DNA from 2 places in the Chroococcidiopsis sp. TS-821 genome. Region 1 is predicted to be linked to the other one. Evidence: riboswitches for the same ligand, from Rfam matches in the RefSeq annotation. Region 1 holds a riboswitch; the other holds the start of a gene.
What was found. A riboswitch is a leader RNA that binds a small molecule or an ion and turns the genes downstream of it on or off. The one in region 1 is predicted to bind cyclic di-AMP.
Positions count from the first base shown of each region.

Region 1 (6,677 bases):
AACTTGCGCTTTGATGATGAAGATTTTTTTAGAAACTGAAAGATTGATTTTGCGACAATTTACCGAAGACGATGTAGATAATTTATTTGAACTTAATAGCGATCCGCAAGTCACTCATTTAACACCTGACGCAGATCGACCACCAGATTACGCGACAATTCAGACGCAAACGTTACCACAATACCTTGCTTACTACCAACTATACGATGGTTACGGTTGTTGGGCTGCTGTGGAAAAACCTACTCAAGCGTTCATTGGTTGGTTCTACTTGCGTCCAGCCATACACGCAGCTTACTTTAATCCTGCATTCGCCGATCGCGATGATATTGAGCTAGGATATCGCTTGCGTCAAGCAGCTTGGGGAAAAGGTTATGCTACAGAAGGAGCTAAAGCTTTAATTCATAAGGGCTTTTTTGAGTTAGGAATGCAGCGCGTGTTTACCGTTGCTTTGGCTGTGAATGCACCGTCGATTCGAGTTATGGAAAAAATAGGACTAAAACACGAAAAAAGATTGTTCGATGAATTTGGTAACGATCTGGTTATCCACGCACTCAACAAAGCTGAGTTTGAATCCTTAAGCTTACTCTAAACTTGCTACGCAAACCGCGCGATCGCGATACCATCCAAATGTAGTTAGCATTACATTGAGTAAAAATTATGGAGCCAGATTCACTACCAACGGAGATCATTCTGACGCACCCACGTCAATCTTTGGGTAGCGTTAGATTAGATTGGATACCCCAACCAGGAAACTATCTCGACCTTGAAGGGAAAACTTATGCTGTCCTAGAGCGCCGCCACCGCTATCATTTAAGATCGGGACGCTATCGCTTGCATAAAGTTGCACTATACGTACAATCAGCACCACGTCCGAGTGAAAAAAGTCTTGTGGCTGGGCGTTGGGTAATTGGCGATGCTAGCTGTCGCTACAATGCGCATTCTGAATTAATTCGCTGTGCCGTTAATCCTGAAGGACCGTGCGATCGCTGTCGCTTTTACGAACCTGCCGAAGCGTAACTCCTCAACTTTTCTCCTACCATTAAACGACTACCGTTAGCAAAATCCCATCCTGATTGCGGACGCTTCCCTGCAAGTTGTACCTGTTGTAATAGTAAGAGTCCTTCGCCTGTTTGGATAATTGGTCCTATTCCCTTGGCAATGCTGACGACTTCACCGATCGCCGCCAAAGTTGACAAAGATAAAGTCTGATATAGAGAGCTAAACTCTGGTAGTAATGACATATAAGCAGCGCCAAGGGGAACCGTAGCGATGACTTTTAACGACTCGTCGCGAAAGTGCGTGACGCAGTTGGGAAAAAAGCCGCGCACTTGGTTGTGTAATGCGATCGCAGATTTAGACCAATCTAAAAGGTAATCGTGCTTTTTAATTAACGGTGCATAAGTTGCTTGCGAGTCATCTTGCGGAATTGGTTGAATTTCTTGGCGTTCCCACTTAAATAGTGTTTCTATCAACAAATCTGCGCCTATTTCGGCAAGTCGTTGCGCTAAGTCTTGGGCGTTATCAAGTAGCTGAATCGGCGTATAGGCTTTGAGTAGCATCGCACCCGTATCCATACCCGCATCCATCAGCATTGTTGTAATACCCGTCTCGGTTTCGCCATGATAGAGACACCACTGAATCGGCGCAGCACCTCGGTACTTCGGCAAGAGCGAAGCATGCACGTTAATACAACCTCGACGTGGTATATCCAAAATTTCCTGCGAAAGAATTTGTCCATAGGCAACGACAACAAAAACATCGACGGATAATTTTCGTAATTGTGCTAAAACTTCAGCATCTTTCTTAATCCGTTGCGGTTGCCATACAGGAAGGTTATGCTGCAAAGCTAAAGCTTTCACCGGAGAAGGACTCAACTGATTACCGCGTCCGCGACGTTTATCTGGCTGCGTAACAACCGCCGCGACTTCAATTGCGGGATGTTGTAATAATTTTTTTAACGTGGGGACGGCAAAATCAGGAGTACCAAAAAATACGACTTTCATTCGAGACGACAAGCTAGGCGAATATCGGCTATCCTATCGCAGAGTTTAGCCAAGGCACAGGTACAAGTCTTGTGACACTTTTATTTGTGAACTTCGATCCAGCCAACTCAAGCGGTAGAAAAATTTAATGGAAATAGGTCTTCTCAGTTGCCTATTTCTCTTGTTATACCTGAAATAGCATACTGCCACATCGCCTGTCTCGCTACTGCCCTACCTAAAACTGTACAAATGCTACGAAACTTCTTCTCTGGATGGTTTTGCTCGCAGCCACGCCTTAAGCTGCTGTTAATGGCTATGCTACTGACGCCAGCGATCGCAGCAACGTCAATTCAGGCGGCGTCAGCCCAGTCGTTTGAAGCGATCTCGCCAGAAGAGCAAGCTAGCGATCAGCCATCAGTATCTCTCGATCCGTTAAACAGCCCTTATCCTGTTCCTTGGAATTGGGTAATGAAAACTTACGAAGATGTGAGTTCGCAACAAGGTTCGGGAGTTCGTTATTACCGCAGTCATTCCCTACTTTCTCCTGATGGCGAGTATGCTGCTTACAGCCGCATTCAAATGCAAGTGCAGCCAGAACTTTATCGCAGTCAGGTCAGTAGTGTCATGTTTTTAGAACACTTGCGCACCGGGAAGTTACAAGAAGTTAAAGCGTCATCGCCATTAGCAATGCATTTGTTGCTGCGTGGGAAATCAGCCGCTCCAGGAATTATTTCAATTTTGTCTCCTATTGGTTGGTCGCAGTCAAGCGATCGCTTACTCGCGCGTCAATTTGAAGGTTTCTTTAATACGTCTGATGTATCGGACTATGCTGTGATTTGGCATCGGTACAAAAATCGCACAACAACACTAGCGCCAGCACAAACGTATCACAACCATGCCATGTCCATTTTACTTGGCTGGAGTCAAACTGACCCCGATCGAGTTGTCTTTCGAGTTGGTGAATTAGGCGATGAGCATTGGCAGATGTGGACAGTAGCAGAAAACGGTCAAACAACGCCTGCAGCAAGTATCGAGCAACCCATCGTTTTCGGACTACGGCAGATGAAACTTTGGGCAGGCGAACAAATTGCCTTTCGATAGTATGGCAAGCGCTGCACAAGATTTGTGAGTTCTCTAGGTCGAGTGTTGATTTCAGCAAATTCTTATAATATACCTTCGGTTCGCAGCCTGAACAAAACTCAAAACCAACTACTAGCCACTCATCACCAGTTACTCACCCCTCGCTGTTTACTAAATTACTTAAACTTAAAAACGCGATTGACCGAGATAACGTCCTGCAAGCTGTATAGCATCAGCAATATCTACCTCACCATCGCCGTTGGCATCTAAGAAAGCGTCTAATACAGTATTTCGGTTACTCGTTTGAGTACTAGTACTTGGCGCATTTTGTACGCGGCTACCGCTTTGCAATAGATTTAGCACGATCGGCACTAAAATAGGTAGCATTTGCACAATCATATTGGGATTCAACCCTGTGCGCTGGGCAGCAAATTGTGCGAGTTGTTGAATTTGATTTTGAGAAAACAGTCCAGAAACCGCTTGTGGATTTGGTGATGCGCCGCTGTATTGATTGACAAACGCTTGTGTTTGGTCGTAACCATCTCTAGAACGCTTTTGCTGTAGTCCTGAGCGAACGTAGTTACCTACAATCGACATTAACGATTGCATTGTCGATGGATTTGTGTGATAGCTACTGCTTAATTGCTGTACTGTATTCAGAATGTTAGCTAGCTGTCCAGAATTTGCTTGCTGCGAAGGATTATTGATTGCCCCAAGAATTTGGTCAAAAAGTCCCATATGTCAATACTTTCATCATGTATGACTTCAATTTTCCCTAGTCAACAAGCTGACGACCTCTAGCTAACAGCAGAAAATTTGATGAAATCTGCAACGGGGAATTTGTTTTAATTGCTTCTCAACGCAAATATCTCCCCCAGAATTAGGGGAGAGTGAAAGGGGGCAAGAAGCCTTAAACTTGAATTAGTGAACTTGTGCAGATACTACGACTCTGCTTGCATTACAGATTTCGATCGAAGTCGAATGAGGCGGTCAATACAGGCTTGACCGTAGCTAATTGCTTCATCAAGCGTTTGGAAACAGAATGGTTCGCTGTAGTGATTGCCTTCTGGATCGGTGTAGTCTACAACAATACCGTTGAGTTCTTGCTTTGCAAGTAAGATCCACTGTTTGTAATAGTTCATCATCCTTTACCTCTGTTTACGTGTAGCGACGGACGAGGTGGGTCGAGAGGTCAGCAGTTAACCCAAATATTGATTCAGGGATACCTGCGAGGAGACCCTTAGGACAATTGCTTATATAAAATATAAAGCTAATGCCACAGGTACTCCTTCCATTGCCTACGAAGTTAGCTGACGGGCTAAGATTGGAAGGTATCTTTCTCAGATCCTGAGATTCGCCCCAAATTTTGGTTCCTCCGTTCTTCAACGCAAGCCGTAGAAGATTAGGCTACCCACTAAATTAACTGACAAGTAGTAGCACGCGGTTACTTTATATCCAGACTAATAACTCATCAGTTATGCGTAATATAGCGGAATCGCTTCTGTTGCGCAATCCTAATAGAGTGAGACACAAAATTGAGTCAAGCTATAGTCTCAACTGTATCTGGCTTTCAGAACAATATTAAATTTTCCTAAAGCTTCAAGACAGCTTGTCGCGATCGCCCTATTCCCCCTGATGCATTCAAGACAACAGCAAGCAGATTAAGATCAAAAGCATCTCCTGCGTTGTAGTAACTCAAAGACAATGCCTTTTCCACGCATCGTAATGCTGCTGATTGCCCTGATTGTTGTCGTCGGGCTGTTGCTGTGGCTGTTCGCTAGCTTGTCACAGTTGTTATGGCAGTTGTCTTACACTTCGCCGCTACTAGCGGATGTGTTGTTATTTCTCATCATTGCTTTAGTTGTCTTGCTGATTGGTGTCGTTATCTACTACATCGCGATTGTCCAACGCGGCGAACGGCGATCGCGACGACGGGCACAACGACAAGTTCAGATTCCGGAAGAACGCATTGATGTGGCAGAGGAGAATCTGCGGGCAATTCAGCAACAATTAACCCAAATTCAAGACGAAGTGGCGCGTCAAGCGTTACTCGCGCGATCGCAAGAAATTGAAGCGAGTTTATCGCGTGGTGCGTTGCGAGTAGTTGTCTTTGGGACAGGTTCAGCGGGTAAAACTTCGCTCGTGAATGCTATCTTTGGGCGGATTGTCGGACAAGTTGCCGCACCAATGGGAACAACACAGGAAGGACAAACTTATAGCCTGCGGCTGAAAGGCATGGAACGCCGAATTTTGATTACGGATACGCCAGGAATTTTAGAAGCAGGAGTCGCTGGAACTGAACGCGAAAGACTCGCACGACAATTAGCTACCGAAGCTGACTTGTTGTTGTTTGTTGTAGATAACGATTTGCGGCGTTCCGAATACGAACCGTTACAAACTTTAGCCGAAATTGGCAAGCGATCGCTGCTAGTTTTGAATAAAACTGACCTATACACCGACGTAGACCGCGAGACGATCCTCGCCCAACTGCGCGAACGAGTTAAAAATTTTATTGCACCAACGGATATTGTGGCGATCGCGGCGAATCCGCAACCTGTGACGTTAGAAAATGGCGAAATCTTTCAGCCTGAACCAGATATTATGCCGTTACTGCGCCGCATGGCTGCGGTCTTACGTACTGAAGGTGAAGATTTAATTGCAGATAACATTTTACTGCAATCGCAACGACTCGGCGAAGAAGCACGGCAGATTATTGATGCCCAGCGGCGTCGTCAAGCGGATAAAGTTGTCGAACGTTTTCAATGGATTAGTGCAGGTGTTGTAACAGTCACGCCGTTACCAGGAGTTGATTTACTCGCCACCGCTGCGGTGAATGCACAAATGGTTGTTGAAATCGGGCGAATCTACGGCAGCGATTTGAATTTAGAACGCGGTAAAGAGTTGGCACTTTCTTTAGCAAAAACGCTAGCTAGTTTGGGAATTGTCAAAGGGGCGATTCAACTTTTATCAACAGCATTGCAGTTTCACGTTGCGACGTTTGTGGTTGGTCGTGCAATTCAAGGAGTGACGGCTGCGTATTTAACGCGAATTGCTGGTAAAAGTTTTATTGAGTATTTTCGTCACGATCAAGATTGGGGTGACGGTGGAATTACGGAGGTAGTGCAGCGTCAATTTGAACTGAATCGTCGCGATGAGTTTATCAAAGCTTTTGTGCAAGAAGCGATCGCCCGCGTGATTAAACCGCTTAAGGTTGATTCGTAACTTGGTAATCGGTAATTGGCGTGTCTAGCCACTAATCACTCGTCATACCAAGGACTTCGGATAAACTTTTTAGCATCAAATATACAGATGTTGCTCCAGGATCTTGATGGTCGATGCTGCGATCGCCTAAGTAGCTGGCGCGACCTTTCTTTGCCAGCATGGGGATAGTTGCTTGCATTCCTTGTTCGGCGGCGGCGGTTGCTTGTTGAATTGCTTCTGAGGTTGTTTTACCTTGACCGATAGCTTGGGTAAAAGCCGTAACCGCAGGCGATAGCGCGTCAATCATTGTTTTATCACCAAGTTGCGCTTTGCCGCGTTGTAAGACGCCATCTAAGCCTGCTTGCAGTAAACTTGCCAAATCTTTGTTCGATAATTCTTGTTTTCCAGCAACAG
Region 1 covers NZ_MVDI01000002.1:220,574-227,250, reverse strand. The annotation lists gene B1A85_RS08620 (GNAT family N-acetyltransferase) at 1-589, shown strand, start outside; gene B1A85_RS08615 (DUF6464 family protein) at 658-1,017, shown strand; gene fmt (methionyl-tRNA formyltransferase) at 996-2,003, opposite strand; gene B1A85_RS08605 (hypothetical protein) at 2,298-3,083, shown strand; gene B1A85_RS08600 (DUF937 domain-containing protein) at 3,249-3,800, opposite strand; gene B1A85_RS08595 (hypothetical protein) at 4,004-4,207, opposite strand; cyclic di-AMP (ydaO/yuaA leader) riboswitch at 4,343-4,481, opposite strand; gene B1A85_RS08590 (YcjF family protein) at 4,767-6,284, shown strand; gene dhaL (dihydroxyacetone kinase subunit DhaL) at 6,316-6,677, opposite strand, start outside.

Region 2 (6,677 bases), on a different contig from region 1:
CAAGGCTAAGTGGGGCTACGATGCCTGATGGCAGTCTACACGAATAAAGATAATTCTCTATTGTTAGGTAATCGGGATGTTGCTTCTTATTCTTTCTAATCACTAATTACCATTGACCAGTTACCAACTAAGAGAACCTTGATACTGCATAATCGTCACCGACAAAAAAGGAATTAATTTAGCCGCTAGCTGCGAGATACCAAATTTAAGTTTAAGGCTTTGTGGTAAGGCTTGCCAGGAAATTGGTACAAAACCAAAGCGGGTGTAGTACTCGGCTAATCTGCTACCGACACATTCTAAATAAAGCGGCTGCGTTGCTTGCGCAATCAAATGCTTAACTAAGTAACTTCCTAAACCGCGATCGCGCCAAGCGGGCGAAACGACCAAACTACCCAGTTCTTGTGCTGTCTGGAAGTTACGTAATTGCCCGCAAGCAACAACTTTTTGCTGACATTCGATGACCCAAAACTGCGACCAATTTAATTGCGTTGGATCGAGTTTAGCGCTGAGCACCAATTTTCGAATTGTCCAAAGGTCATTCCTACGGGCTTGACGAACAGAACATCCTAACGGCAATTCCTGTTGTTGCACTTTCACTAGCCACTTAACGAGACTTCAAACTTGATATTGCATTCTTCGTCATCGCGGCGATCGCTTGATCGGTTGCTTTTGGTAAGTGATAATACTTTCCTCCGGCTGTTTGCGCAAGTTCTTTGGCAAAACCTGTTGAAATAAACTTACTTTCAGTATCGATGACGAGTAGCTGCATTCCCAGGGCGCGAATTCTGGCTGCAATGTCTAACAATTCGCCTTTAATATCAGGTTTTTCGCCTTCGACTTGCGGTTCGCCAAGCGATCGCGATAAGGGAATATTGGCGCGTCCGTCGGTAATCGCGACAATCACAACCTGACCGATATCGCCAGACATTTGAGCATTTATTCCGGCGCGAACGGCTTGTGTTAAACCATGCGCTAGCGGCGAACCACCTCCACACGGCAATCTTTCGAGTCTTCTTCGGGCGGCGGCGATCGAACGCGTTGGCGGTAGTAATACTTCGGCTTGTTCCCCTCGGAAGGGAATCAGCGCAACTTGATCGCGGTTTTCATACGCCTCGGTGAGTAAGCGCATTACAGCACCTTTTGCGGCTTGCATCCGGTTGAGTGCCATTGAACCCGAAGCATCGACAACAAACACAACTAACGCCCCAGCTTTGCGCACTAACCGCTTGGCGCGAATATCGCCTTGTTCGACAATCACTTTGCGACTTGGTTGGCGTTCGTGACGCGCTTTTTGATAAGGGGCGGCGGCGCGGAGTGTGGCATCAACGGCAATACGGCGTACTTTACCTTTCGGTAACATTGGCTTAACATACCGCCCGCGATCTTCGGAGAAAATAACGCTGCGGCTACCGGCTTTGCCCTGGCGTTTAGCCATTTGCGCAAAATAGAGCACGCTCGGATCGAGAATCACGCCTTCCGGATCGAACACAAATTCTTCAGGAATACTCGGTGGTGTTTGGTCTTGTTCTTCGTCTTTGTCTTCTTCCTGTTCCTGTTCGGCTTGCGGTTGTTCGGATTGATCTTGTGGTGGTGGCGGTGGTGGTGGTGTTTCCTCTTCAGGAGGCGTTTGTATCATTGTTGCGCGGGGAACAATCGCTAATTCCACCGCCCGACGTAAATCTTCAGCGTTGACTGCGGTGCGTCCATCAAGTGCAGCAGCAGCTTTGGCGACGCGGAGAGCAAATAATTCTGCGCGATGTCCTTGTACTCCGGCGCGGATGGCTTCATCAACAAGATAGGCGATTTGTTCGTGGCTGATGCGGACATCTTTTAACCATTCTCGCGCTAGGATGATTTGGGTTTTTAAACTGTCGATGTCTTCGCGGTACTGCTGAAGAAATTCTTGCGGCGATCGCGCGTAGGCAATTGCTTGTTCAACGGCTTGAACGCGTTCGTCAATTCCCAGAACTTCATCCGCTGAAAGTGCGATCGCGATGCGGTCGAGGAGGTGTTCGCGCAGCGCGCCTTCTTCAGGGTTGTAGGTAGCAATGAATAGCGGTTGACAAGGATGCTGAAAACTAATGCCCTCGCGTTCGATTTGGTTGCGTCCTTCAGTTAAAACGGTTAATAGCTGATTGCAGATGTTGTCGTCGAGTAAATTGATTTCATCAACGTAAAGAACGCCACGATGTGCTTGGGCGAGTAATCCTGGTTGAAAAACGGTTTTTCCTTGTTTGACGGATTGTTCGACATCGACGGAACCTAATAGGCGATCTTCAGTGACACCTAAGGGGATTTGGACAAATGGCGCGGGAATGACTTCGGTTTCTATTTGCGCGCGATCGCCGACTATTGCTAAAAGTTGGTCGTCCCATTCTTCGGGGCGGTTAGGATCGCAGTTACAAATCGAACCTTTGACGATTTCAATCGGAGGTAACAGTGCGTGCAGGGCGCGTGCCATAACTGATTTTGCCGTACCGCGACGCCCCGCGATCGCGACTCCTCCTAATCCAGGATCGACGGCTGCCAGTAGCAGTGCTAATTTTATCGCTTCTTGACCAACAACAGCGGTTAAAGGAAATGCTGTCACGGTTGCGGAGGTGTTGAGTACAGGCATGGCGTTCATCGATCAAGGCAAGTGGAATGGTTGGTGACTAGTAGCTAGTTTAAAAATATTTTTAACTTCCCTCACTCCTCACTCCTGACCTTTCTTTAACTTCCATTGGAAAGATTACCGTGAATGTTGAGCCAATTCCAAGTTGGGAAACAAGTTTAATTTCTCCTTGCAAAAGTTTAACTAAGCGGGATACAATTGCTAGTCCTAACCCAGTGCTATCTGGTGGAACTTGTGATTTTGGCGTATTGCCGACGCGGTAGTAAGGGTCAAAAATTTTTGGTTGATCTTCGGGAGCGATTCCAATTCCAGTATCAGTGACGGCGATTGCCCATCTATCTTCTAATGTATAGCATCTGACTGTTACGCTGCCTGCGGGGGTGTAACGAATGGCATTACTCACAAGATTTGTGACAATTTGCTGAAAGCGTAATGCATCTGTGACAACTTGTTGCGGAGCGTTTGCTAAGTCTACGGCAAGCTGCAAGTTTTTTTCTTGTGCCATTGGTTGTAGCATATCTAGCACGTCTTGGATAACAACGCACGCGTCGGTTGGTGCAGGATGAAGTGTCATTTTCCCTGCTTCATAGCGCGATATTTCTAGCGCATCATTAATCAGGCGCAGCAAATGCCTACCATTACGCAACACGCGCTCGATATGTTCGATATTTTTGAAGTTGTCTTTGACTTCGGTTTTGCTTTGTAGGCGGATAAATAAGTCGGAATAACCAATGATTGAAGTTAAAGGATTTTTGAGTTCGTGCGCTAAGTGTGAGAAGTTTTCTTGATTTGCCCGAATCAAGCGCGTGAGTTCTTGATTGTGTAGTGTTAGCTGCGATTGAAGTTGCTGTAATTCGCGTAAGCGTTCATCTACGTAACTTTGAAAACAACGCGCGATCGCATCATCAACGACGGCGTCGACAAGGCGAAAAACTCGGATCACTTCCGCTGGCGAAACTTGCTGTAATTCTGGTTCTAAGGCTAAGAATATTGCCCGTCGTAGTAAGCGATATTCGCGGGCGATTTCGAGCGGGTCAAATCCTTCTTCCGCACGGTGGATGCCATGCACTAAACTTGCTTCAATCAGAGTTTGCAAATCGTTATCTGTCGTTTTTGATAGCACTGTTGCCATTGCTTTGAGCACGTAAGGCACGTGATTGCGTATCGTTGTGTAGCACATACCTTCTGTACTTTCAATCTGTCGATCTTGGCGTACAGCTTCTATCCAGTTTTCAATAATTGTGTCACTTTTATCGAGTAAGATTTGGCTAAAATCAAACATTTTCGCAGGTTTAAAACAGCGCAAGGAAGCAAGTCTACTTGTCTTAACTTAGTGCAATCACACATCAATCGCCCACCGAATTTTGCAGCTAGCTTCCTTGACTTATCTTAAGGGCGATCGCAACTTTATGGATTTACTACTCAAACCTATTTAGCTTTCACTAAGCTCGATCATTTCGTACATAAATGCTATGATATGTGGAATTCGTTATTAAGAGTAAGTCAGCCTAATTCAGTAGCTCACTTGCAGCATCTGGTGTGAGATGAGTCTGGAGCGGAGGAACCAAATCTAAGGGGCGTATCTGCGAACGCAGAAGGGTAACTCTCTATCCTAGCCCGTCAGCTAACTTCGTAGGCGTTGAGAGGAGACTGAAGAGCGAGCATTTAAACTATTTGCTCTCATCAGTATTCCTAGCTGGTACTGCTCAATGTTGTTGTGCCTGCTTTTGGCTCTGAGGGAGTTTCATAATAATGTTGAACCTGAATCTTGCTGTCTTGGCGGTTGCAGGACAGAGTAGCTGGAAAAAAATACGACCAGTTGTCTTGCAGGATATTGTTTTACTTCCTGCGGCTGGTTTTTTAGGCATCATTATCTTGTGGTGGTTTGTTGCCACTTTCTTAACCAATTTGATGCCTACTCCAGCTGAGGCACTTATTGCCAATTTAGACTACATCATAAACCCCTTCTACCGACGGGGACCAGGAAATTTAGGGCTTGGTTGGTTACTAATGGCAAGCCTGAGAAGAGTACTGCTTGGCTTCGGATTGGGTGCTTTAGTCGCAATTCCGATTGGTTTTCTTATAGGGATGTCCAAGCAAGCCTCACTTGCACTCAATCCTTTGATTCAGATTTTCAAACCTGTATCGCCACTCGCATGGCTACCTATTTCGCTAGCGATCTTTAATTTAGCCGACCCTTCGGCTATTTTTGTCATCTTCATCACTTCACTGTGGCCTACAATTATCAATACAGCTTTGGGAGTTTCTAGCGTTAATAAAGACTACATTGATGTAGCGCGAGTGCTGGAAATGCCGCGTTGGCGACAAATTACTAAAATCATCTTACCTGCGAGTTTGCCTTATATCTTTACAGGTTTAAGAATTAGTCTCGGCATTGCCTGGTTAGTTATTGTTGCAGTAGAAATGCTGACTGGTGGTGTTGGCATTGGCTTTTTTGTTTGGGATGAGTGGAGTCGCCTCAATTTAAGTTCAGTCTTCCTAGCTGTATTGGTAATTGGCTTGACAGGTTTGGTGCTGGATTATGCTGTGGGCAAAATTCAGCAGTTGGTAACGCATCGCCCAAAAAGCTAATAGGAGTGAGCGGACAATTGCGTGTCTCTACAGTTGCTACTAATTATGTAATTGTTGCATATGAATCATACCGACAAGAACTACTGGAGTCGGCGTAGCTTCCTTTTAGGAATGGGCGCTACAGCAGTGAGTGTCGCATCTGGATGTGCAATTAATGCCAATCGCGCCCCTCAAGGACTATCTGCTGCTGCATTGGCTGTGGAACAAGTTGTCGATCCCAAAACGTTAGAAAAACCTAACTTGACTGTAGGATATGTCCCCGTCAATGATTGTGCGCCTTTTGCTGTAGCGTGGGAAAAAGGCTTTTTTCGCAAGTATGGTTTAAATGTCACGCTCAGCCGTGAGGCAAGTTGGGGAACTGCTCGCGATGGCATTATCTTTGGTCGCCTTGATGCTTCTCCTGTCGTCTGTGGCGCAGTGACAAATGCCCGAACAGGTGCAGAAGGTGCGCGTCATGCACCCTTGTGCGCTGCGATGACAATACACCGCCACGGTAACGCAATGACGATGAATAAGGCAATGTGGGTATCAGGGTTGCGTCCTTGGCGAGAATATAACGGTAATTTAGCAGAATTCGGGCGTGATTTTCGCCGCTATTTTGAGAATTTGCCAGCTGAACAAAGAGTTTGGGCAGTTGTACTGAGTTCGGCAATTTACGAATACTTTGTGCGCTATTTAGCTGCAGCAGCGGGAGTCGATCCAGATGAGGAATTTCGCATTATTATCATTCCGCCACCACAAATGGTAGTCAATATGCGCATTGGTGCGATGCAAGCTTACATGGTAGCAGAGCCTTGGAATACACGAGCAATTACGGGTAATGAAGGCATTGGCTTTACGTTTGCCCAAGGTAAAGAAATTTGGCAAGGACACCCAGATCGACTACTCGCTGTTATGGAGTCTTTTATCGAGGAAAATCCTAAGACTTATCGATCGCTTGTCAAAGCTATGATCGAAGCCTGTCAGTATTGCAGCAATCCCAATAATCGAGAAGAAGTTGCGCAAATTATTACAAACAAGTCTTTTACTGGTGCCAAGCTGAATTTAACTCGCGCAGCGATTGTTGGCGAATACAATTACGGTGGTTTTGATAACCAAAAAAGAATAGTGCGATCGCCTTACACAACTATTTTCTTTGATTTGCCACCTGATCTTGCTCAAATTCCTCACGATCACTCAACATTTATGTGGCAATCAGAAAGTATTTGGTTGATGACACAATCAGCACGCTGGGGACAAATCAAATCAGTTCCGAAAAACGCTGAAGAAGTAGCGCGAAAAGCCTGGAGAACCGATCTTTACCGAGACATTGCCGCAGAAATGGGAATTGAGTGTCCTAAAGATGATTTCAAAATTGCACCTGCTGCTGCTTTCATTGATAACAAAGCTTTTGACCCTAGCGATCCGGTAGGGTATCTCAATAGTTTTGAAATTCGTGCTAATCGTCCTAAATCATTTTTCCTATCTTAAG
Region 2 covers NZ_MVDI01000001.1:1,190,443-1,197,119, reverse strand. The annotation lists gene B1A85_RS05450 (pentapeptide repeat-containing protein) at 1-47, shown strand, start outside; gene B1A85_RS05445 (GNAT family N-acetyltransferase) at 121-597, opposite strand; gene bchD (magnesium chelatase ATPase subunit D) at 605-2,617, opposite strand; gene B1A85_RS05435 (sensor histidine kinase) at 2,679-3,896, opposite strand; cyclic di-AMP (ydaO/yuaA leader) riboswitch at 4,110-4,268, shown strand; gene ntrB (nitrate ABC transporter permease) at 4,364-5,206, shown strand; gene B1A85_RS05425 (ABC transporter substrate-binding protein) at 5,267-6,676, shown strand.
Region 2: linked by a shared signal. The riboswitch ahead of ntrB (nitrate ABC transporter permease) and the one ahead of B1A85_RS08595 (hypothetical protein) in region 1 are both predicted to bind cyclic di-AMP.